3 regions of the Streptomyces sp. NBC_00691 genome follow, and region 1 is predicted to be linked to each of the others. Evidence: riboswitches for the same ligand, from Rfam matches in the RefSeq annotation. Region 1 holds a riboswitch; each other region holds the start of a gene.
The links. A riboswitch is a leader RNA that binds a small molecule or an ion and turns the genes downstream of it on or off. The one in region 1 is predicted to bind cyclic di-AMP.

Region 1 (7,215 bases):
GACGAACCTGAGCTGCCGTACCGACTGGCTGGCGGAGGCGGACCGGGAGAGCGTGGCGCTCTGGTGCACGTACCACCCGGGGCAGACGCCGTACGAGCGCTTCCTCGCCAGGTGCGGGGAGCTGGCGGAGCGGGGCATCCGCTTCAGCGTCGGCGTCGTCGGGCTTCCGGAGCACACGGAGCACGCCCGGCGGCTGCGGGCCGCGCTGCCGTCACACGTCTACCTCTGGGTGAACGCGGCGGAGGGGCACGCGTACACCGACGCGGAGGCCGCGGTGTGGACGCGGATCGACCCCCTCTTCCCCTACAGCCGCCAGCCGCACCGCTCGGCGGGGCTGCCGTGCCGGACCGGGGAGTCGGTGATCTCGGTGGACGGCGAGGGAACGGTCCGGCGCTGCCATTTCGTCAAGGCCGAGCTGGGGAACCTGTACGACGGCTCGTACCGCGCCGCCCTCCGCCCCCGTGCCTGCCCCCTCGCCGTCTGCGACTGTCACATCGGCTACGTCCATCTGGAGACGCTGCCGCTGTACGACGTGTTCGCCGGCGGGGTCCTGGAGCGGATCCCCGCCGTCGTCCGCCCGCCGGCCCTGCCCGGAACTACAGGGGCATGAGGTCGGGGCGCTTCGCCTCGACGTGGTCGCCGGAGCTCTCGCCGCGCAGTCGCCGCCCGATCCAGGGCACGAGGTACTCCCTGGCCCAGTGGATGTCGTCGCGGCGCACCTCGAGCGTGCCGCGCGGGGGCACCGGCGGCCACTCCTGGTCCGGGTCGGCCGGCACCGGCATGCCGAGGACCTGGGCGGCGCGCAGGGCGACCCGGGTGTGGCCGTCCGACGAGAGGTGCAGCCGGTCGTCGTCCCAGGCTCGCCGGTCCTGCACGGACTTCAGGGACCAGAGGTCGAGGACCGGGCAGCCGTAGCGGTCCGCGACGGCCCGGACGTGCCCGTTGTACGTGGCGATCTTGCCGCGCAGGTGCTTGAGGAGCGCGACGCCGCGCGTGTCGAAGCCGGTGGTCACCATCACGGTGCCGACGGCGGAGGTCAGGTCGGCCACGGCGCGCTCGAAGCGCTCGGCGACCTCGTCGGGGTCCGTGCCGGGGCGGATGATGTCGTTCCCTCCGGCGCAGAAGGTCACCAGGTCGGGGGCGAGTTCCTTCGCCCGGGGGACCTGTTCCGCCACGATCTGGTCGAGGAGGCGCCCGCGTACGGCCAGGTTGGCGTAGCGGAAGGCGTCGTGCTCCGGCAGCTGGTCGGCGAGCAGCACCGCGAAGCGGTCCGCCCAGCCGACGTACGTCCCGTCGGGCCCGGGGTCTCCGACGCCCTCGGTGAAGCTGTCACCGATCGCCGCGTACGACCCGAATGCGTGCGTGTCTCTTGATCTCGAATCGTCTGCCACGGGAGCACATCCTTCCCTTTCGGATGTGACCTACGCGACCGTAAGGAGGGGTTGACGTCGGGTGACATATGCCACCGATAAAGAATTCGCCAAGCCGGAATAGACCCGGAACACGCCGGAGGCCCGGCACGTGGGTGCCGGGCCTCCTGGTGACGACGGGGCGTCAGATGTTCACGCCGTGCTGACGCAGGGTGGAGATCGGGTCGATGTCGGAGCCGTACTCCGGACCGGTGCGCATCTCGAAGTGCAGGTGCGGTCCGGTGACGTTGCCGGTCGCGCCGGAGAGGCCGATCTGCTCTCCGCCGCTCACGGTCTGGCCGGCGGAGACGGAGATCGAGGAGAGGTGGGCGTACTGCGAGAAGGTGCCGTCGGCGTGCTGGATGACGACCTGGTTGCCGTACGCGCCGCCGTCGCCCGCGGAGTACACGGTGCCGGGGCCGACCGCGACGACCGTGGTGCCGGTGGAGGCCATGAAGTCGACACCGGTGTGGTAGCCGGAGGACCACATGGAGCCGGAGGCGCGGTACGGGGTGGACATGCCGCCGCTGACCGGGGCGACCCAGCCGGAGGCGGAGGTCGAGGCGCCGGACTTCGAGGACTGCGAGGCGGAGGCGTCCGCGGACGGGGTGCTCGCGGCCGGGGCGGAGGAGCGCTCGCTGCTCCGGGAGGCGCGCGAGGTGTCGCCGTTCTTCGCGGAGCTCTCGGGGGCGGCCTTGGGCGCGGCACTCTTCGGCGCGGCGGCCTTGGCGGTGCTCTTGGCGCCGAGGGTGAGCTTCATGCCCGGCAGGATGAGGGAGGGGTTCTCCCCGACGACCTGACGGTTGTCCGCGTACAGCTTCTGCCAGCCGCCGGCGAGGTGGTGCTCGGCGGCGATCTTCGAGAGGTAGTCACCCCGCACGACGGAGTACGTCGTGGGCGCGGCCTTGGCGGCGGGCGCGGCCTCGGCGACGGCCGGGGCCTTGGCGGCGGCGGTGACGGCCTGGCCGGGAGCGGAGGCCGGGGCGGCCTGCTCGGCGGCGTGGGCGCCGGTGGCACCGAGGAGCGGGAGGGCGACGACGGCGCCTCCCGTACCGGCGGCGGCGATTCCGCGGGTGAGGCGGTTGGACTTGATGCGGCGGTGCTTACCCTTCGCGGGCATGGCGAATTCCTCTCCGGCGCCTACGAGGTGAGCTGTCGGGTTCGGACTGGAGATGTCCGGCCGCGCTCTCACGCGGCTTCACCCCGAGCCGTCCTGCGTCGCGGGACCGGCGTACTTCCTGGGTCCCCCGCTCCTGCCACGCATGGGATGAGTGGAATTCCGGACGGTGGCAGGATTCGGCGGTCCGACCGGATTGACGGTGACGCTAGACGAGCGGGGTCGGGGCGAACAAGCCACGGATTTCTTCCGACTTTCCCCGTACGGCCTTTCACCCGGAATTCCGGTCACCCTCCGTGGATGACGGACCTTCGATCTCCTTTTCACGTACGGCAATTGACCGGGCCCGTCGGCCACGATCCGTCACTTCTATGACCCTGCTCACGCACCTGGGCTCATCTCGCCTGTAAACAGGGCGCGTTATACACAAAAGCCCAATTCGGACAGATCACCCATTCCCGTCCAGGGGGGTGCGCCATCGCGTCCCCACCGGGATGATTGCCCTCGGAACCGATCTCGCATCGGGCACCCGAACGTCGACCCATCAGGAGCATCCGTGACGCAGCAGCTGCCGCAGGTCCCGCCCATCGAAGCGAACGAGCCCGAGCTGGCCGAGGTCCGCAACTTCCGGGACGTGGGCGGCCTGCCGACGACGGACGGGCGCGCCGTGCACCCGGGCCGCCTCTTCCGCAGCGGCCACCTCGCCCATGCCACCGAGGAGGACGTCACCTTCCTCGACTCGCTCGGACTGCACACGGTCTTCGACTTCCGGAACCTCGCCGACCGGAAGATCGAGGGGCCGGACGTCGATCTTCCGGGCGTGCGGAACGTGAACATACCCCTCAACGACCCGGCCGACGGCAAGGAGTTCTGGAAGCTGGTCCGCGACGGCGACATCGAGCAGCTTCGGGAGATCCTCGGCGACGGCAAGGCCGCGGACCGAATGTCCGACTCGTACCGGAAGATGGTGGTCGAGCGGACCGATGAGCACAGCCGGATCCTGCACTCCCTGGCCGAGGACAGCCTTCCCGCCCTGATGCACTGCGCGGCCGGCAAGGACCGCGCCGGGCTCTCCATCGCGATCACCCTGCTGGCCGTCGGGGTCGAGCGGGAGGCGATCGAGGCCGACTACGTGAAGTCGAACGCCCCGCACCGCCGCTACAAGGTGCGCCGCAGCTCCACCGCCCCGGACGCGATGTCGCCCGAGGTGATGGAGCTGCTGAGCCCGCTGTTCGACGCGCGGGTGGAGTACCTGCGGGGCGCCTTCGAGATGATCGAGGCGACCTGGGGCTCGGTGGACGCCTACCTCTCGGACGGCCTGAAGCTGTCTCCGGAGACCCGCGAGCGCCTCCGCGAGCGGCTGCTCACGGAGGCGTGAGCGGGACCTACTGGTTCTGCCCGCCGAGCATGAAGAGCAGATAGAGGAAGCCGGCGAAGAGGTGCCCGGCGACCAGATAGGCGAAGAGGCGCAGGACGAGGCCCTTGGGGAACTTGCCCTCACCTCGCTCTTCACCGGTGACGGATCGTGACTTCTCGGACATCTCGGCCCTTTTCTGTCGAAGGAAGTACGCGGGATCAAAGCCGGTGCGGTGTTCCGTCGCCGAGACACAGCTCGGCGACGGGGCTCTGCAACAGGGTGTGGACGAAGAGCAGCTCGGCCCCGCCGGGGGTCGCCGCTCCGATCCGGTGCGGGGTGAACGAGTCGAAGTGCGCGCTGTCCCCGGGATCGAGGACGTGGACGGCCTCGCCGAGCGCGAGCCGCACCCGGCCCGACAGGACGTGGATCCACTCCTCGCCGGGGTGGACACGCACGATGTCGCCCCGGGTGGCGTACGGCACATGGACCCGCAGGCACTGCAGGGCGCGCCCGGCGCCGCCCGCCTGGCGGTAGATCCAGCCGTCGGCCTCGACGGGCTCGGAACGCCCGGCGCGGACGACGGGGTCGCGTTCGGGGGGCGTCTCGCCGAGCAGCTCGGAGACCGTCGTACCGTAGATACGGGCGAGGGCGAGCAGCATCGGGAGCGAGGGCTGCCGGTTCCCCGTCTCCAGGCGCGAGAGGTGGGCCGGCGAGAGGCCGGCCCGCTGGGCGGCGGCCTCCAGGGTGAGTCCCCGGCGGCGGCGCAGGGCCCGCAGCTGCGGGGCGACGTCCGGCAGGACGTCGGGGCCGGCGGCGCCAGGGGCGCCGGGGGCCGGAGTGACGGGGTCCGGGGAGGTCTCCCCGGGGACGTGGTCCATGCGTCCATTCCGCCAGGATCGTGCCTCTGAGGCAAGTTTCTTGCCTCAGAGGCAAAAGCCCGGGGCCATACGGTCAGCGCTGTGCGACGGCCTGTTTCACCAGGGTCTTCCCGAAGTCCCACATCAGCCCGCCGCCGCCGTGGGCGTCGTCCATGACCGCCGTGAAGGCGGTGACGAACCGGTCCACGTCCGCCTCGTCGACGACCAGGGGCGGGATCAGCTTGATCACCTCCAGATGGTCCCCGGAGACCTGGGTGAGGATCTGGTGCCGCTGGAGCAGCGGGACGACGACCATCTGGGCGAAGAGGCCCTTCCTGGCCGCCTGGAGCATCGTCCAGCGCCCGCGCAGCCCCAGCGAGGACGGCCGGCCGAACTCGATCCCGATCATCAGCCCGCGCCCGCGGATCTCGTGGAGCAGCTCGTACCGGGGCACGAGCTCCTTCAGCCGCCCGGAGAGCAGGTCACCGATCCGGCGGGCGTGCGCGACCGTCCCCTCGTCCTCCATGACCGAGAGGACGGCGAGCCCGGCCGCCATGGCCTGAGCGTTCGAGCCGAAGCTCGCCGAGTGGACCAGGACCCGGTCCATCGACGAGTAGACCTTCTTGAAGATCCAGTCCTTGCCGAGGGTGGCGCCGACCGGCACGTAGCCGCCGGAGAGCGCCTTGGCGACGCAGACCAGGTCGGGTTCGACGCCGTCCTCGTGCTGGTAGGCGTAGAAGTCGCCGGTCCTGCCGAGGCCGGTCTGCACCTCGTCGACGATGAGCAGCGCCCCGTGCCGGTGCAGCAGCTCCTGCGCGGCGCGCAGGAAACCCGGCGGGGCCTCGTGGACACCCTTGCCCTGGATGGGCTCGACGATGAAGGCGGCCACGTCGCCCCTGCGCAGCTCCCGCTCCAGGGCGTCGAGGTCACCGAGCCCGATCGCCGTGTCGGGCAGCAGCGGGGCGAAGCCGTCCCGGAAGCCGTTCTCCCCGTTGACGGAGAGGGAGCCGGTGGTGAGCCCGTGGAAGGCGTGGGAGCAGTAGACGACCCTGGGCCGCCCGGTGGCGTACCGGGCGAACTTGAGGGCGGTCTCCACGGCCTCCGTGCCGCTGCTGCCGAAGAAGACCCGGTCCAGGTGCGGGCTGTGCGCCAGCAGCCGCTCGGCGAGGAGTCCGGGCAGCGGCTGGCAGTCGAACCGGGTGAGGTCGGCGAGCTGGGCGTCCAGGACGTCGTGGAGGGCCTTGCGGACGACGGGGTGGTGCCGTCCGAGACCCATCACGCCGAAGCCGGCGAGCATGTCGAGGTGGTCGACCCCGTCGGCGTCCCAGAAATGGGCTCCCTCGGCGCGCTCGTACACCTTGTCGAAGCCGATGGTGTGGAGCATGCGTGGCAGCTGGTGGTTGAGGTGGCGGGCGTGGAGCTCGTACCGCTCGCCACCGCGCTCGGCGAGCAGCGCCCGCAGGTCGAACTCACCCTTCACGGTCGCTCACCCGTCTCACGGCCGGTCACCGGCTCCATGGGTCCTCACCCTTTCGCCGTCGGTCACCCGTTGTTCCCCGAGACGGTCTCCCGGACCGCGCGCAGGGATTCCTTGAGGGAACCCATGGTGGCGAGGACGGCGGTGGGCTCGTAGCCGCAGTGCGCCATGCAGTTGGCGCAGCGCGGGTCCTTGCCGCGACCGTACTTGTCCCAGTCGGTGTCCTCGATGAGTTCGCGGTACGTGGGGACGTATCCGTCGCTCATGAGATAGCAGGGCCGCTGCCATCCGAAGAGCGAATAGTTCGGAATGGCCCAGGCGGTGCAGGGGAAGTCCGCCTTTCCTTCCAGGAAGTCCAGGAAGAGCGGCGAGTGGTTGAGGCGCCAGCGGCGCCGGTTTCCGCCGGCGAAGGCCTTCTTGAACAGCTCGCGGGTCTGCTCGACGCCGAGGAAGTGCTCCTGGTCGGGGGCCTTCTCGTACGCGTACGCGGGCGAGATCATCATCTCGTCGACCTGGAGGTCGTCGTTGAGGTAATTGAGCACCTCGATGATGGTCTGCGGGGTGTCGGTGTTGAAGAAGGTCGAATTGGTGGTGACGCGGAAACCGCGCCGCTTGGCCTCCTTGATGGCCGCCACCGCCTCGTCGAACACGCCCTCCTTGGCGACGGATTCGTCGTGCCGCTCGCGCAGGCCGTCGATGTGCACGGCGAAGGCGAAGTACGGCGAGGGCGTGAAGTTCTCCAGCTTCTTGCGCAGCAGCATCGCGTTGGTGCAGAGGAAGACGTACTTCCGCTTGGCCACCAACTGGCGCACGATCTCGTCGATCTGCGGGTGCATCAGGGGCTCGCCGCCCGCGATGGACACCATGGGGGCGCCGGACTCGAGGACGGCGCCGACCGCCTGGGCGACCGGCATGCGCTGCTTGAGGACGCCGGCCGGGTGCTGGATCTTTCCGCAGCCCTCGCACTTGAGGTTGCAGGCGAACAGCGGCTCGAGCTC
Region 2 (7,215 bases), 1.0 Mb from region 1:
AGGCCCAGGCCATCGTCGACACGGCCGTGGCACGCGCCCGCGTGACCGTCCCGGACATCGATGTCGCCGGGGAGATCGTGGAGGGGGAACCGCTCACCGTCCTGGCGACCCTCTCGCGGTCGGCGGCGCTCGTGGTCGTCGGCAGCCGGGGCGCGGGCGCCTTCACCGGCCTGCTGCTCGGCTCGGTCGCCGTCCATCTCGCGGCGCACGCCGCCTGCCCCGTCCTCGTCGTACGCGGCCGTGAGCGGCCGAGCGGGCCCGTCCTGCTGGCGGTCGACGGCTCGGCGGACGCCGACGCCGCCGTGGCGTTCGCCTTCGCGGAGGCGGAGGCCCGCGGCGCGGAGCTGCGCGTGGTGCACGCCTGGACGCCGGCGACGGGACCGGCCGATCTGACGCCCCTCTTCCACGGCACGGAGGAGATCCGGGACGAGGAACGGCGAGTCCTCGACCAGGCGATCGAGGCCGCGGCCGCGAGCCGCCCGGAGCTGCCCGTCGAGCGGCGACTCGTGCGGGGCGGGCCACGGCCGGTCCTGCTCGCTGAGAGCGCGGACGCGCAGCTCCTGGTGATGGGGGCGCGGGGACGTGGCGGATTCGCGGGACTGCTGCTCGGCTCGGTCAGCCAGGCCCTGCTCCACCACGCGGAGTGTCCGGTCGCGGTGGTGCGCGGGGAGCCCGTGGAACGGTCCGACTGACGTCGCGGTCGGCACCGGCGGTCCCCGGCCGGTCCGCCGTCGCCGGTTCGGCGCCCCCTAGGAATCTCATCCGAACGTCGACGAAGGCGACGACTTTCGAGGACAGCGGTGCGGCCCCTCGGCACCGGATCATCGTGCTCACGACCTCATGGGGCGGGTCCTCCACCGACTCGCCCACGACCGGCAGGAGCACGTCCGATGGGCCTCGCGCAGACGCAGCACCGCTTCCTCGTCCGGCAGAAGGTGACGCCCCTGGCCAACCGCTATCTCGTGCACACCGCGGGAGCGGACGCCCAGGAGGGCGAACTGGTCGCCTTCGCCCACCAGAAGAGAATGGCGCTCAAGGAGCACGTCACCTTCTACACCGACGAGTCCCGGCGCCAGGTCCTCTTCACCTTCAAGGCCCGCCAGGTCGTCGACCTCGGCGCGACCTACGACGTGCACGGAGCGTCCGGCACCCGGCTGGGCGGCTTCCGCAAGAACTTCGGCGCCTCCCTGCTGCGCAGCACCTGGCATCTGACCCGAGAGGGCGCCGTGGGGGAGTCGACCGGGCAGGAGCGGAGCGAGGGCCTGGCGCTGCTGCGGCGGGCCTGGGAGTTCCTTCCCTTCACCGACCTGCTTCCCTTCGTCGTGCCGTACCACTTCGACTTCACCGAGTCGGGCCGCTCGGTGATGTCCGTCGAGAAGCTCTTCGGTCTCCGCGACCGGTACGTGGTCGAGATAGCGGACCCGGAGCTGGACAGGCGGCTCGCGATAGCCCAGGCCGTGGCACTCGACGCGCTCCAGTCCCGCTGACGGACGGCTCACCCGCCCGTCGGGGAGGGTGCCGTCCTACCCTGGAGGGACGGCCCGGTGACGGGGCACGGCGCTCTCCCGGGCCCGGAGCCGTGGAGGCGGAAGGGCGGCGGGCCATGTTCTTCAGTGATCGCACCGACGCCGGTCGGCAGCTGGCCGCCCGGCTCGGCCATCTCAAGGGTCATGACGTCGTGGTGCTCGGTCTGCCGCGCGGTGGGGTGCCGGTCGCGGCGGAGGTGGCGGACGCCCTCGACGCCCCGCTCGACATCTGTCTCGTACGGAAGCTGGGGGTGCCCCAGCAGCCGGAGCTGGCGATGGGCGCGCTCGGCGAGGGCGGCGTCCGGGTGGTGAACGAGCGGGTGCTCCACGAGGCCGGGGTCGGGGCGCGTGACCTGGCCGCGGTGGAGGAGCGCGAGCACGCCGAGCTGGATGAGCGGGCCCGCCGCTATCGGGGCAGCCGGCCGTCCGTTCCCCTGGAGGGCCGAACGGTCCTGGTCGTGGACGACGGTCTCGCCACGGGCGCGACGGCGCTGGCGGCCTGCCGGGTGGTGCGGGCCCGGGGCGCCGCCCGGATCGTCCTCGCGGTTCCGGTGGCGCCCCGTGGGTGGACGGCCCGGCTCGGCGGTGAGGCCGACGAGACCGTGAGCGTGCACGCGCCGGAGCTGTTCTACGCGATCGGACAGTTCTACCGGGACTTCACCCAGACCCCGGACGAGGAGGTCGTCGCCTGTCTGGACCGGCTCCGCGCGGTGCACGGACCGGTCGTCCAGGACGCGGACGTACGGATCCCCGTCGCCGACCGCGTCACACTCTCCGGGCATCTCGCGGTGCCCGAGGACGCCAGGGGCATCGTCCTGTTCGCCCACGGCAGCGGGAGCAGCCGCCACAGCCCGCGCAATCGGGCGGTGGCGGCGGTGCTCAACCGGGCGGGACTGGGAACGCTGCTGTTCGACCTGCTCACCGAGGGCGAGGCAGTCGACCGGGCGCACGTCTTCGACACCCCGCTGCTCGCCGGCCGGCTCACCCGCGCCACGGAATGGCTGGCCGGGCGGCCGGAGAGCGAAGGCCTTCCGCTGGGCTACTTCGGGGCCAGTACGGGAGCGGCCGCCGCGCTGTGGGCGGCGGGCGACCCCGAGTCCTCCGTGGCCGCCGTCGTCTCACGCGGTGGCCGGCCGGACCTCGCGGCCGACCACCTGGCGCGGGTCGCGGCACCGACGCTCCTCGTGGTCGGGGGCAGGGACGCGCTGGTCCTGGACCTCAACCGGCGGGCCGAGTCGCTGCTGCGCTGCGAGAGCCGACTGGAGGTCGTGGAGGGCGCCACGCACCTCTTCGAGGAGCCGGGCGCCCTGGAGGAGGTGGCGGAGCTCGCCACCTCCTGGTTCACCGGGCACTTCCGGGATCAGTAGGCGCCGTTGACGTTGTCGATGGAGCCGTAGCGGTCGGCCGCGTAGTTGCAGGCGGCGGTGATGTTGGCGACCGGGTCGAACAGGTCCATCGAGGTGCCGGGCACGTGGTAGGCCAGGAAGGTCGGCTCGATGACCTGGAGCAGGCCCTTGGAGGGGGTACCGGCCACGGCGTTGGAGTCCCAGAGGTTGATGGCCTGGGGGTTGCCGGAGGACTCCCGCATGATGTTCCGGTGGATCCCGTCGTACGAGCCGGGGATGCCGCGCTGGGACATGATGTCCAGCGACTCGCGGATCCAGCCGTCGAGGTTGTCCGCGTACGAGGTGGCGGCGGCGGGCGCGGCCTGGACCGGAGCGGCGGCGGCGGCGAGGGGCGCGGCGGCCGAGGCACCGCTGCCGGTGGCGACGGCAGGGGTGGCGCTCCGGCGCTCGGAGCGGCTCGCCCGTTCGGTCGTGGAGGTCTTCTTCGCCTGCGCGGGTGCGGCCTTCACGGAATCCCGACGAAGCGTCAGTTCAAGACCCGGGTGAATAAGTGACGGATTGTCACCCACCGTGCTCCTGTTGGCCTTGTAAAGGCCCTTCCAGCCGCCCTGAATTCCCTTCTTCTGGGCGATCAGAGAAAGCGAGTCACCGCTGACGACCGTGTAGGTGCGTGCGGCGGCCGGAGCGGCGGGAGCCTTGGTGGCGGCCTTGGCGGCGACCGGAACGGCGGGGGCGGTGATCGCCTTGGCAGCGGTTTCCGGAGTGCCGGAAAGGGGCGCGGCGCCGGCCACGGCCGGGGCGATCAGGGGGAGGGCGAGAGCGGCTCCGCCCGTGCCGACCAGCGCGAGTCCACGGGAGACGGAGCGGCGGCGGGGACGGCGGTGCTTACCGTGAGCAGGCATGACGGGATTCCTCTCCGGCGCCTTCGGGGTGAGCTGTCGGGTTCGGACTGGAGATGTCCGGCCGCGCGCACGCGGCTTCACCCCGAGCCGTCCCGGAATCCGGGCCGGCGTATTCGTGGGTCCCCCGCTCCTGCCGTCGGGTGAAAGGGAGGTATTTCGAGCGGTGGCAGGATTCGGCGATCCACTCGAATGGAGGTGACCGTAGGCCAGTAATGCGACGGAGAACAAGAGGATCTCTGTCCGGAGGCCGGTGAAAGGATCACCGAATTCATGTAATTCAAGATCGAAGGGGTCCGCCGCGCTTCGAACCTCCTTGTCCCGCATGGGCGGCGCGAATTCTGATCAAGGGGGAGTTCCCAGGAAAGTGAGTCGCATCACCAGGTGCCTGATGTCCGAATTCGCACGGTAATTCTTTTAATGGCGGAGTGGCCGGTAAGGCCCCGTTCGGCCGTGTGGGCACTCAAGGGTATAAGTCGCAAAACCGACATTCCTCGTGAACGATGAAGTCACCCGACCGAGGAGCCACCCGGATGCCGCCCTCCGCCTCCCTGCTCACCCCCGAGACCCTCGACCAAGAGGCCGCCGCCCTTTACGAGAGCGCCGCCTGGCAGCGGATCGTCACCGACTGGACCGAGCCCCAGGTATCCGCACCCGGTGCGGAGAGCTGGCGTGAACTGCTCAGCGTGCCGGTGGAGCGGCTCGTCGCCGACGCGCTCGACGCGCTGCCGCCGGCCCTCCCCGCCGAGCGCCGCCTCCCCGGCCGGATCGGGGCCGTCCTGCCCGACCGGCTGCACGTCTGGCGCCGCATCGGCCGACCGGAGCTGCGCCCCTCCGTCCACCTCGGCTACGCGCGCCTCGTGCTGACGGAGTGGGGCTGGCAGAACGCCCCGTACAAGCTGCGCGACGCACGAGGTGCCCGGTGCGTCTGCGGCGCGCTCCTCGCCGCGCACCGTCTCGGCCACGGCAGCGCGACGACGATGAACGAGGCGGGCGCCTGGATCATGGCCGAGCTTCGGTCTCGGGGATGGCACGAGCTGATCGGGCCCTGGAACCGGGCCCCGGGCCGTACGGCCGCCGACGCGGTGGCCCTCCTCGACGCCACGATCCTGCGCGCGTCCCAGGCCGGACGGTGACGGCCTGCCCGCGGGTGCGGGGCGGCCGGCGTAGAGCCGTCGCACCGCACCCGGTGGGCGGCATCAGCCGGTGATGCTCGGGGCTCCGGTCTCGATGTGGCCGGTGTACCGGCGCGACCAGGTCCCGTCGATGTCGGCCACGACGGTGAAGTCGTACCAGCCGTTGTTGTAGGCGACCGCGTTGAAGAAGTCCTCCCGCGTGGAGCCGGCCGGGACCGTGTAGGTCCAGGGGCCGTCCGTGCGGTAGCCGTTCGAGCGGATCGTGAACGTCACCGGCCCGGCCGAGGTGTTGCTCAGCTTGAACCACAGGGCCGTCCGGCCCGTCCCCGCCTCGGTCGCGAACCGGGAGGTCACCTCGATGGCCTTGCCTGCCTTGGACGCGTCCCCGATGAACCGGCGCAGGAAGCGGTTGGGGCCCATCATGGAGATGTCGTACTTGCCGGACCCCGACCCCAGACCGATGTTGAAGTAGTCGGTGGCGGTGCCGCCCGGGTCGACGGTGTACTGCCAGGCGGCCGTGTCGCGGTGCTGGTGCGGGTGGATCGAGAAGTGGGCCGCCCGCTTGGCCTCGGTGCCCTGGTTCGTCATCGAGAACCAGGCGAGGATCTTGCCCGCGGCCCCGAACTCGAAGCGGTCGAGATTGCCGTTCACCTGGTAGGGCAGCGCGCGAGCGGGCCGGGTGCCGGACTCCTGCGCGGGCTGCGCGTTGTTCTGGGGCGCCGGGTTCGGCAGCGGGCCGCAGGTCGCCTGGCCGATGACCTTCGCCGTGGAGGGGAGGCCGGCCGGCACGCCGTACACCGGGTGGGCGAAGTCGAAGACGCCGGTCAGATCGCCCGTCACCTTCCGCCGCCAGGCACTGATGTTGGGGCAGGTGGCCGGGGTGCCGAGGGCCGTCGTCCATGTCTCCATGAAGCGCAGTACCGAGGTGTGGTCGAAGACCTCCGAGCTCACCCAGCCGCCCCGGGTCCACGGGGACATGACAATCATGGGGACCCGGAAGCCCAGTCCGATCGGCAGGCCGTCGAGGTACTCGCCCGGGGTGCCCGGCGGTGCGACCGGCGGCGGCACGTGGTCGAAGAAGCCGTCGTTCTCGTCGTAGTTGAGGAACAGCACGGTCGAGTCGAAGACCTCGGCGTCGGCGGAGAGCGCGCGGTAGACGAGGTCGACGAAGTGCGCGCCGTCCCCGGGCGGAGCGTAGGGGTGCTCCGAGAACGCCTCGCTCGCGACCACCCACGAGACCTGGGGCAGGGTGCCCGCGACGACGTCGGCGCGGATCGCGGCGGCGATGTCGTCCGGGGTCGAGCCCGTCACCTTGGGGACCGAGCCCATCCCGCGGTCGTACAGCGGGTCCCCTGGCCGTGCGTCGGTGAACCTCTTGAAGTACGCGAGTCCGTTGTCGCCGTAGTTGTCCTGGGCGTTCTGGTAGACCTTCCAGCTCACCCCCGCCCGCTGGAGCGCCTCGGCGTACGTCTCCCAGGTGAGTCCCGACTCGTCGCCGCCGTCCTTGCTGGAGCCGTCGATCTTCCCGCTCCACAGGAAGGTGCGGTTGGGGCCGGTGGCGCTCAGCGCCGAACAGAAGTAGGCGTCGCAGACGGTGTAGTGGTCGGCGAGCGCGTGGTGGAAGGGGATGTCCTCGCGGTCGAGGTGCCCGAGCGTCCGGGTGTTGCCCACTCCGGTGACCCAGTTGTCGAGACGGCCCTTGTTCCACGCGGCGTGCTGGGAGTTCCAGCTGTGCGGGAGATCGCCGTTGCACTGGGCGAGGGTCTCGCCGTCCACCCCGCCGGCGGGCGGGGTGTCGCTGAGCTTCCAGGGATACTGCCGACCGCCCCAGTTGGGCTGGTTGAACATGCCCCAGCCGCCGGGGATGTTGCCCGCGGCGCGGTCGCCGAAGCCCCGTACCCCGCGCAGGGTGCCGAAGTAGTGGTCGAAGCTGCGGTTCTCCTGCATGAGGATCACCACGTGCCGGACGTCGGTGAGGGTACCGATGGCCGCCTTCGCGGCGGCGGAGGCCCGGGCCGTCGGCAGTGCCGCGCCCGCCACGAGCCCCGCGCCGATGCCGACGAATCCTCTGCGGCTGATGGGAATCATGCTCCGCCTCTCCTGTCACGGTGTGCCCTGGCGGCACGTCGGAGACATGATGGGGGAGGGGAGCTTAAAGGTATACAGCCGTGCGGTAATTAGTGGATTAACATCCCTGGGCGCCCTGGATCCTTGGGGTTCAGGGCCGTAGATTGGTTCAGCTGCATACCAATGAACGTCGAAGGTTCAGACGGTGAGGACCTTCACTCCGGCCTCGGTGAGCTGGGCG
Region 3 (7,215 bases), 5.6 Mb from region 1:
ACCGACGTCCCCCGGGAACCGGGTTCCCGCGTCACGCGCCACGGGGCCCGCGTCACGCTTTCCCCGAGCCACCGCGTCACGCGCCACGGGGGCCCGGTTGCGTGTCACGCGCTACGGGGTCCCCGCGTACGGCTCCGCGAACCGCTCCCGGAACGCCTCCGCGTCCCACGTGCCGCCGAGCTCCGGTCCCAGCCAGCCGCCCGCCGCCGCTCGGAACTCCGCCGGGCCGAGCGAGCCGGACCCCTCCGGTACGGCGCCGAGGAGCGAGGCGTCCGCCTCCCGTGGCAGGTCCGCCAGGTTGCAGCGCATCGCCAGGTCCGGCGCGTCCGGCCAGCTGCCGATCACCACGCCCAGCTGCTCGATCCCGCGCGCCCGGAGGGCCTCGGCCGTCAGGGTCGCGGAGTTGAGCGTCCCCAGACCGGCGGGGACGACCACGAGGACGGGCGCGCCGAGCAGTGCCGCCGCGTCCGCGAGCGTGCCGCCCTCCTCGTCGAAGCGGACGAGCAGCCCGCCCGCCCCCTCCACGAGCACCAGGTCGTGTGCGGCGGCCAGCTTCCGCGCAGCCTCGGCGACCTCCGCGGGCCCGACCGGGGCGAGCCCGGCCCGCCGGGCCGCCGTCCCCGGGGCCAGCGGCTCCGGGAAACGGCCCAGCTCGGCGGAGCCCACGGCGCCCGAGAGCCGGACGACCTCGTCCGCGTCACCGCGTTCGTCCGGCCCGACACCCGTCTGCGCGGGCTTGAGGACGGCGACCGTGCGGCCGGCGGCCGTGGCGATCGCGGCGACGGCGGCGGTGACGACGGTCTTGCCGATCTCCGTGCCCGTACCGCTGACGACGATGATTCCCACTGTTCTCCCCGCTCTTCCGGTCAGCCCGCGGCCGCCGCCGCGCACACCGCGGCGCAGATGCGGGCCAGGTCCTCGTCGCCGGTCACGTACGGCGGCATGGTGTAGATCAGGTCGCGGAACGGGCGTACCCACACGCCCGCCCGGACCGCCGCGCGCGTCGCCGCCGCCATGTCGACCGGGTGGTCGAGCTGGACGACGCCGATCGCGCCCAGCACCCGCACCTCGCGCACCCCGGGGAGTTCCGCGGCGGGGGCGAGCCCCTCGCGCAGACCCGCCTCGATGCGCTTGACCTCGACCCGCCAGTCCTGCGAGAGCAGCAGGTCGATGGAGGCGCAGGCCACCGCCGAGGCCAGCGGATTGCCCATGAACGTCGGACCGTGGGCCAGTACCGGGACCTCGCCCTGCGAGATCCCGTCGGCGACCCGGCTCGTGCAGAGCGTCGCCGCCATCGACAGATAGCCGCCGGTCAGCGCCTTGCCCAGGCACATCACATCGGGGGAGATCCCCACCTGGTCGGCGGCGAACAGCGTTCCCGTACGCCCGAATCCGGTGGCGATCTCGTCGAGGACCAGCAGCACGTCGTGCGCGTCGCAGGCCTCGCGCAGCACCCGCAGGTACTCCGGGTGGTGGAAGCGCATGCCGCCCGCGCCCTGCACCACCGGCTCCACGATCACCGCGGCCAGTTCGTGCGCGTGCTGCGCGATCTCGGTCCGCAGCAGCTCGGCGTAGGACTCCTCGTACGTGGCCGGCGGGGCGTCCACGAAGACCTGCGGCTGGAGCACCCCGGTCCACAGCTCGTGCATCCCGCCGTCGGGGTCGCACACGGACATCGGCTGCCAGGTGTCCCCGTGGTAGCCGCCGCGCCAGGTGAACATGCGGTGCTTCTCGGGGCGGCCGAGCGAACGCCAGTACTGCAGGCACATCTTGACGGCGACCTCGACGGCCACGGAGCCCGAGTCGCTGAGGAAGACGTGCCGCAGCGGCTCGGGGGTGATCTCGACGAGCCGTGCGGCGAGCCGCACGGCCGGTTCGTGGGTCAGCCCGCCGAACATGACGTGGCTCATCCGGCCCAGCTGATCGGTGACCGCCTCGTTGAGCACGGGGTGGTTGTACCCGTGGACGGCGGACCACCAGGAGGACATGCCGTCGATCAACTCGGCCTGGCCCTCGGTGGGTTCGGCGAGCCGGAGGCGCACCCCGGAGGCGGACTCCACGACCAGCGGGTCCGTACGGCCCGGCATGGGGCCGTACGGGTGCCACACGTGCGCCCGGTCGAGGGCGAGGATCTCCCCGTTGTCGCGCACGGCCGTCACGCGTTCGGCGCGAGGTCCGTGCCGGCGCCCCGGCGGCGCACGGCGACCAGGTCCGTCCGGGCCTGGTTCGCGGCTGCGTCGACCGGCTCCGCCGCGTCGACGGACGCGGCGGGCTCCGGCGCCGCGTGACCGCCGCACGGACCGCAGCCGCCACCGGCCCCGGCGTGCGAGCCGCAGCCCGCGCCCTCCGCCGCGTCGTGCGAGCCGCAGCCCGCCGACGCCTGGGAGCCACAGCCGCCGCCCGCCGCGGCGAGCGCGTCGGCACGGTGCTTCGGGAGCGTCGTCGTGCCCGCGCCCTCCACCTCGAAGCCCGCGTCCGCGATCATGTCCAGGTCGGCCTGGCCGGCCTGGCCCTCGCTCGTGAGGTAGTCGCCGAGGAAGATCGAGTTCGCGATGTTCAGCGCGAGCGGCTGCATCGAGCGCAGGTGCACCTCACGGCCGCCCGCGATCCGCACCTCGACGTCGGGGCAGACGAACCGCACCATCGCCAGGATCCGCAGGCAGCGCTGCGGGGTGAGGTTCCACTCCTTGGCCAGCGGCGTCCCCTCGAAGGGGATGAGGAAGTTGACCGGCACCGAGTCCGAGTCGAGCTCGCGCAGCGCGTACACGACGTCGACGAGGTCCTCGTCCGTCTCGCCCATGCCCGCGATGAGACCCGAGCAGGCCGACAGACCGGCGGCGTGCGCCTTCTGCACGGTGTCCACCCGGTCCGCGTACGTGTGGGTCTTGGTGATCCCGGCGTACGTCGCCTCGGACGTGTTCAGGTTGTGGTTGTACGCGTCGGCGCCGGCGTCCCGCAGCCGCTCGGCCTGGCCGTCCGAGAGCAGCCCCAGACAGGCGCACACCTCGACGCCCTCGTTCTGCTCCTTGATGGCCTCGATGGTCCTGCCGACCCGCTCGACGTCCCGGTCCGTCGGACCGCGGCCGCTCGCGACCAGGCAGACGCGCTTGGCTCCGCCCGCGACACCCGCGGCGGCGGCCTGCGAGGCCTCGTCCGGCTTCAGCCAGGTGTACTTGAGGATCTCGGCCTTGGAGCCGAGCCGCTGCGAGCAGTACGAGCAGTCCTCGGGGCACAGGCCCGACTTCAGGTTCACCAGATAGTTGAGCTTCACCCGCCGCCCGAACCACTGACGGCGCACCTTGCCGGCCGCCGCCACCACATCGAGCAGTTCGTCGTCGGAGGTCGCCAGGACGGCGAGCGCTTCTTCACGGGTCGGCAGCTCGCGCCGCAGCCCCTTCTCCACCAGCGTGTTCAGCAGGTCCATAAGCGCTGATCCTCGCCTACCGGCCGCCCCCGGGCCAAGGAGGATCTGAACAAACGCCCCCGATAGAGGTGTGTGGATGACCACATCCCGACCTCGGCATCCTCCGGTTAGGGTCTGTGCGCTGCCTACAAAAGGATCGCCGAATGCCACAGGCCGAGGACGCACGGGCCGCGGGCCCCCGCCGTACCGCGTTCGACTGGACCGACGCCGAGGCGCGCCGCCGTGCGGACGCCGGTCTGGTCCGTACGCTGCGGCCCCGGGCCGCCGAGTCGGACCTGCTCGATCTGGCGAGCAACGACTATCTGGGGCTCACCCGCCGCGCGGACGTCACCGAGGCGGCGGCCGACGCGGCGCGGCGCTGGGGCGCCGGCTCCACGGGTTCGCGGCTCGTCACCGGCACGACCCGGCTGCACACCCGGCTGGAGCGCGAGCTCGCCGAGTTCTGCGGATTCGAGGCGGCCCTCGTCTTCTCCTCCGGCTACACCGCCAACCTGGCCGCGCTCACCGCGCTCGGCGGCCGCGACTCGCTGATCGTCTCCGACACCTCCAACCACGCCTCGATCGTGGACGGCTGCCGTCTGGCCCGCGCCGAGACGGCCGTCGTGCCGCACACCGATCCCGAGGCCGTACGCAAGACCCTCGCCGCCCATCCCGGGCGGCGGGCCCTGGTCGTCAGCGACTCGGTCTTCTCCGTCGACGGCGACAAGGCCCCGCTGCCGGAGCTCGCGGAGGCCTGCCGTGCGCACGGCGCCGGACTCGTGGTGGACGACGCCCACGGGTTCGGCGTCCTCGGCGAAGGCGGCCGGGGAGCCCTCCACGAGGTGGGGCTCGCGGGCGGCGAGGACGTCGTCGCCACCTTGACCCTCTCCAAGTCCCTGGGCAGCCAGGGCGGAGCCGTCCTCGGTCCGGCCCGGGTGATCGAGCACCTGGTGAACGCGGCCCGCACCTTCATCTTCGACACGGGTCTCGCCCCGGCCGCCGCGGGCGGCGCGCTCGCGAGCCTGCGTCTGATCAGGGCCGAACCGGGCCTGGCCGAGCGGGCCCGTACCGTCGCGACCACGCTGTACCGGCTGCTCACCGAGGCCGGTCTCACGGCGGCCCGGCCCGACGCGGCCGTCGTCTCGGTGCGCGCGCCCTCGCCGGAGGCGGCCCTGGGCTGGGCGGCGGACTGCCGCGACCAGGGTCTGGCGGTCGGCTGCTTCCGGCCCCCGTCGGTCCCCGACGGCATCTCGCGGCTGCGGCTCACGGCCCGCGCCGATCTGACCGACGCGCAGATCGAGAACGCGGTGCGGACGATCCTGCGCACCGCGCCCGACGCCGGGTAGTCCCCAAGAGCGTTCCCGGACAGCAGAGTTCACCGCTTCGGGCGACAGATGGGGACATATCTTGGTGGAACGCCGCACGGCGCGGCACGATCGGTGGCACTCTGACGCGAAGCGCAATCCGGGGCGGTGGCCCCGGTGGGAAAGGGACAGCGTCGCCATGGCCGATCACCAGGAAGCATCCGTCACGCTGCCGAGCGATCCCGCCTCGGTCCCCACGGCCCGGCGGTACGTCGCGGACGTCCTCATGGAGTGGGGCCTCGACGAGGCCGCGGAGATCGCGGACTCGATCCGGGTGATCGTCTCCGAACTGGCCACCAACGCCGTGCTGCACACCCTCGGCCAGTCGCCCACCTTCACGGTCGACGTCCGCCTGGAGCGCGAGGAGCGGCTGCACATCGGTGTCACCGACAGCCATCCGCGCCGGCCGCGCCGCCTCCCGGCGGCGGTCCAGCAGGACAACGGCCGCGGCATGGTCATCATCCGCGTCCTGGCCGCCGAAGCCGGCGGCCGTCTGTCGGTCACGCCGACCGACGACGGCGGCAAGACGGTCTGGATCACTCTTCCCTGGACCGTGGCCCCCGTGGCCAGCTGTTAGGTCCCGTCCCGGCGGTCAGGGGCACGGCGGCGCCACCGCACCCCCCCCACGGACGAGCCGCTACCGCCGCCTGATCAGCGGACGCGGCCGTAGGAGACCTTCGACGACCAGATCTTGTCGAGCTTCACCCAGGAACCCGTCTTGGGCGAGTGCCAGATCCTGCCGCTGCCGGCGTAGATGCCCACGTGGTAGACCCTCCCGCCGGAGTGGAAGAAGACCAGATCCCCCTGCTGTCTGGTGGAGGCGGGGATGTGCCGGGTCTTGTTGTACTGCTGCTGCGCGGTGCGGGGCAGCGACTTGCCCGCCTGCTTGTACGCGTAGAGCGTCAGACCGGAGCAGTCGAACCTGGAGGGTCCGGTGCTCCCGTACCGGTACGGAGCTCCCTTCTTGGACGCGGCGACGCTCAGTGCCTTGTTCGCGTGCGTGGTGGCTGCCTGGGCCTCCGATGCCGCACCGGGTGCGAACAGCGTGCCGCCGACGGCGGCGAGGGTGAGAGCCGAGACGGCTCCGGCCCGGGACAGCAGGGACGGGACGTGCATCTGCGCGGTCATGCGCAACCCTTCGTCAGCCGCCTGCGAAGGATGACCTGTCGGGTTCGGGCTGGCGAAGATGCCCGGCCGCTGACGCGGCTTCACCCCAAGGGGCGGCCCCGCTGCCGAAACAGCGCGTACGCCCCGTAAAAATCGGGTCCTCCACTCCTGCCGATCCAATCCTGTCGACCAGACGTCCGGGACAGCGGCAGGACTCGGCGTCCGCCCGGACCGCCCCGCCGTGGTGGCGGGGGCTTGTCGTCGACAGGGATCTTGACCCACGGACAGGTCGAAATCCGAGCTGAAACGGCGATATGTGAGGCTCCTCACGACTGATCCGTTCGGGTGGACAGACAGCCTTTGTGATCTTCGGAGGTTTGGCCTACGAGCCTCGCACCAGCACCGGAACGGCTCATTCCGCCAAATGCGTACACCTGTTGTGCAACTCACCCGGGACATATGTCGACTCGTCGACTACGCCGAACGGGGGAGCGATTCTGCGATGCGCGTCGGCCGTCCGGGTCTCGACACGACACGCGGAAATGTCAACTCGCGCGAGTGCGCGGGACAGTGACGCGGTCGGCCCGGCGCTCTCCGTCCAACACCCGGAGCGCACGGGCCAATGTGTCCGCGTGCACCTCGCTCTCACCCCGCGCATGCATGAGCGTCAGTGCCTGGAGGAGCGCCTCCGACCGTCCCACCAGGGCTTGTGCCGCGCGCAGGGCGCCATAGGTGTGCGTACCCCTGGACGGATTGATCTTCCCGAGCAGGTCGACGACTTCGAGGTAGGCGTCGACGAGTTCGCTCTCGGCGCGGGTCAGGGCGGGCAGCGGCGGCAGCTCGGGAACCACGGCCGGCTCATCCCGCCGTGCCGCCGGCGCCCGCGGCCCGGCTCGTGATCACGTGGTCCACCAGGCCGTACGCGACCGCCGCGGGCGCGTCGAGGACCGTGAGCCGGTCGAGGTCGGCGTCGACGCGTCCGCGCTCCTGTCCCGAATGCTCGGTGAGCATCCCTGTCATCAGCGCGCGCAGGCGGAGCAGTTCGCGGGCGTGGATGTCGAGGTCGCTCGGCTGGCCCTGGAGCGGCTCGTCCATGGCGGGCTGCCGGAGCGTGACCCGGGCGCCCGGCAGCATCATGCGCTTGCCCGGGGTGCCGGCGGCGAGCAGCACCGCGGCGGTGGAGACGGCCTGTCCCAGGCAGGTGGTCTCCACGTCGCAGTGGAGCGAGCGCATCGTGTCGTAGATCGCGGTCATGGCGCTGATGGAGCCGCCGGGGGAGTTGATGTAGAGCGAGACGTCCTGCTCGGGGCCCGCGTGGTCGAGATACAGGAACTGGGCGAT

Region 2: linked by a shared signal. The riboswitch ahead of OG392_RS35485 (LysM peptidoglycan-binding domain-containing protein) and the one ahead of OG392_RS31030 (M23 family metallopeptidase) in region 1 are both predicted to bind cyclic di-AMP.
Region 3: linked by a shared signal. The riboswitch ahead of OG392_RS05770 (C40 family peptidase) and the one ahead of OG392_RS31030 (M23 family metallopeptidase) in region 1 are both predicted to bind cyclic di-AMP.

What each region holds. Positions count from the first base shown of each region.
Region 1 covers NZ_CP109007.1:6,904,254-6,911,468, reverse strand. Annotated here, with positions in the region: gene OG392_RS31040 (STM4011 family radical SAM protein) at 1-610, shown strand, start outside; gene OG392_RS31035 (SGNH/GDSL hydrolase family protein) at 597-1,391, opposite strand; gene OG392_RS31030 (M23 family metallopeptidase) at 1,555-2,529, opposite strand; cyclic di-AMP (ydaO/yuaA leader) riboswitch at 2,534-2,693, opposite strand; gene OG392_RS31025 (tyrosine-protein phosphatase) at 3,083-3,904, shown strand; gene OG392_RS31020 (DUF6126 family protein) at 3,912-4,067, opposite strand; gene OG392_RS31015 (helix-turn-helix domain-containing protein) at 4,102-4,761, opposite strand; gene OG392_RS31010 (aspartate aminotransferase family protein) at 4,835-6,220, opposite strand; gene hpnH (adenosyl-hopene transferase HpnH) at 6,283-7,215, opposite strand, start outside.
Region 2 covers NZ_CP109007.1:7,937,825-7,945,039, forward strand. Annotated here, with positions in the region: gene OG392_RS35470 (universal stress protein) at 1-692, shown strand, start outside; gene OG392_RS35475 (hypothetical protein) at 891-1,487, shown strand; gene OG392_RS35480 (phosphoribosyltransferase family protein) at 1,604-2,893, shown strand; gene OG392_RS35485 (LysM peptidoglycan-binding domain-containing protein) at 2,887-3,774, opposite strand; cyclic di-AMP (ydaO/yuaA leader) riboswitch at 3,780-3,963, opposite strand; gene OG392_RS35490 (DUF6197 family protein) at 4,305-4,907, shown strand; gene OG392_RS35495 (phosphocholine-specific phospholipase C) at 4,971-6,995, opposite strand; gene OG392_RS35500 (DeoR/GlpR family DNA-binding transcription regulator) at 7,173-7,215, opposite strand, start outside.
Region 3 covers NZ_CP109007.1:1,314,040-1,321,254, reverse strand. Annotated here, with positions in the region: gene bioD (dethiobiotin synthase) at 112-846, opposite strand; gene OG392_RS05790 (adenosylmethionine--8-amino-7-oxononanoate transaminase) at 867-2,087, opposite strand; gene bioB (biotin synthase BioB) at 2,156-3,424, opposite strand; gene OG392_RS05780 (8-amino-7-oxononanoate synthase) at 3,568-4,749, shown strand; gene OG392_RS05775 (ATP-binding protein) at 4,907-5,344, shown strand; gene OG392_RS05770 (C40 family peptidase) at 5,419-5,895, opposite strand; cyclic di-AMP (ydaO/yuaA leader) riboswitch at 5,899-6,029, opposite strand; gene OG392_RS05765 (hypothetical protein) at 6,420-6,725, opposite strand; gene OG392_RS05760 (ClpP family protease) at 6,733-7,215, opposite strand, start outside.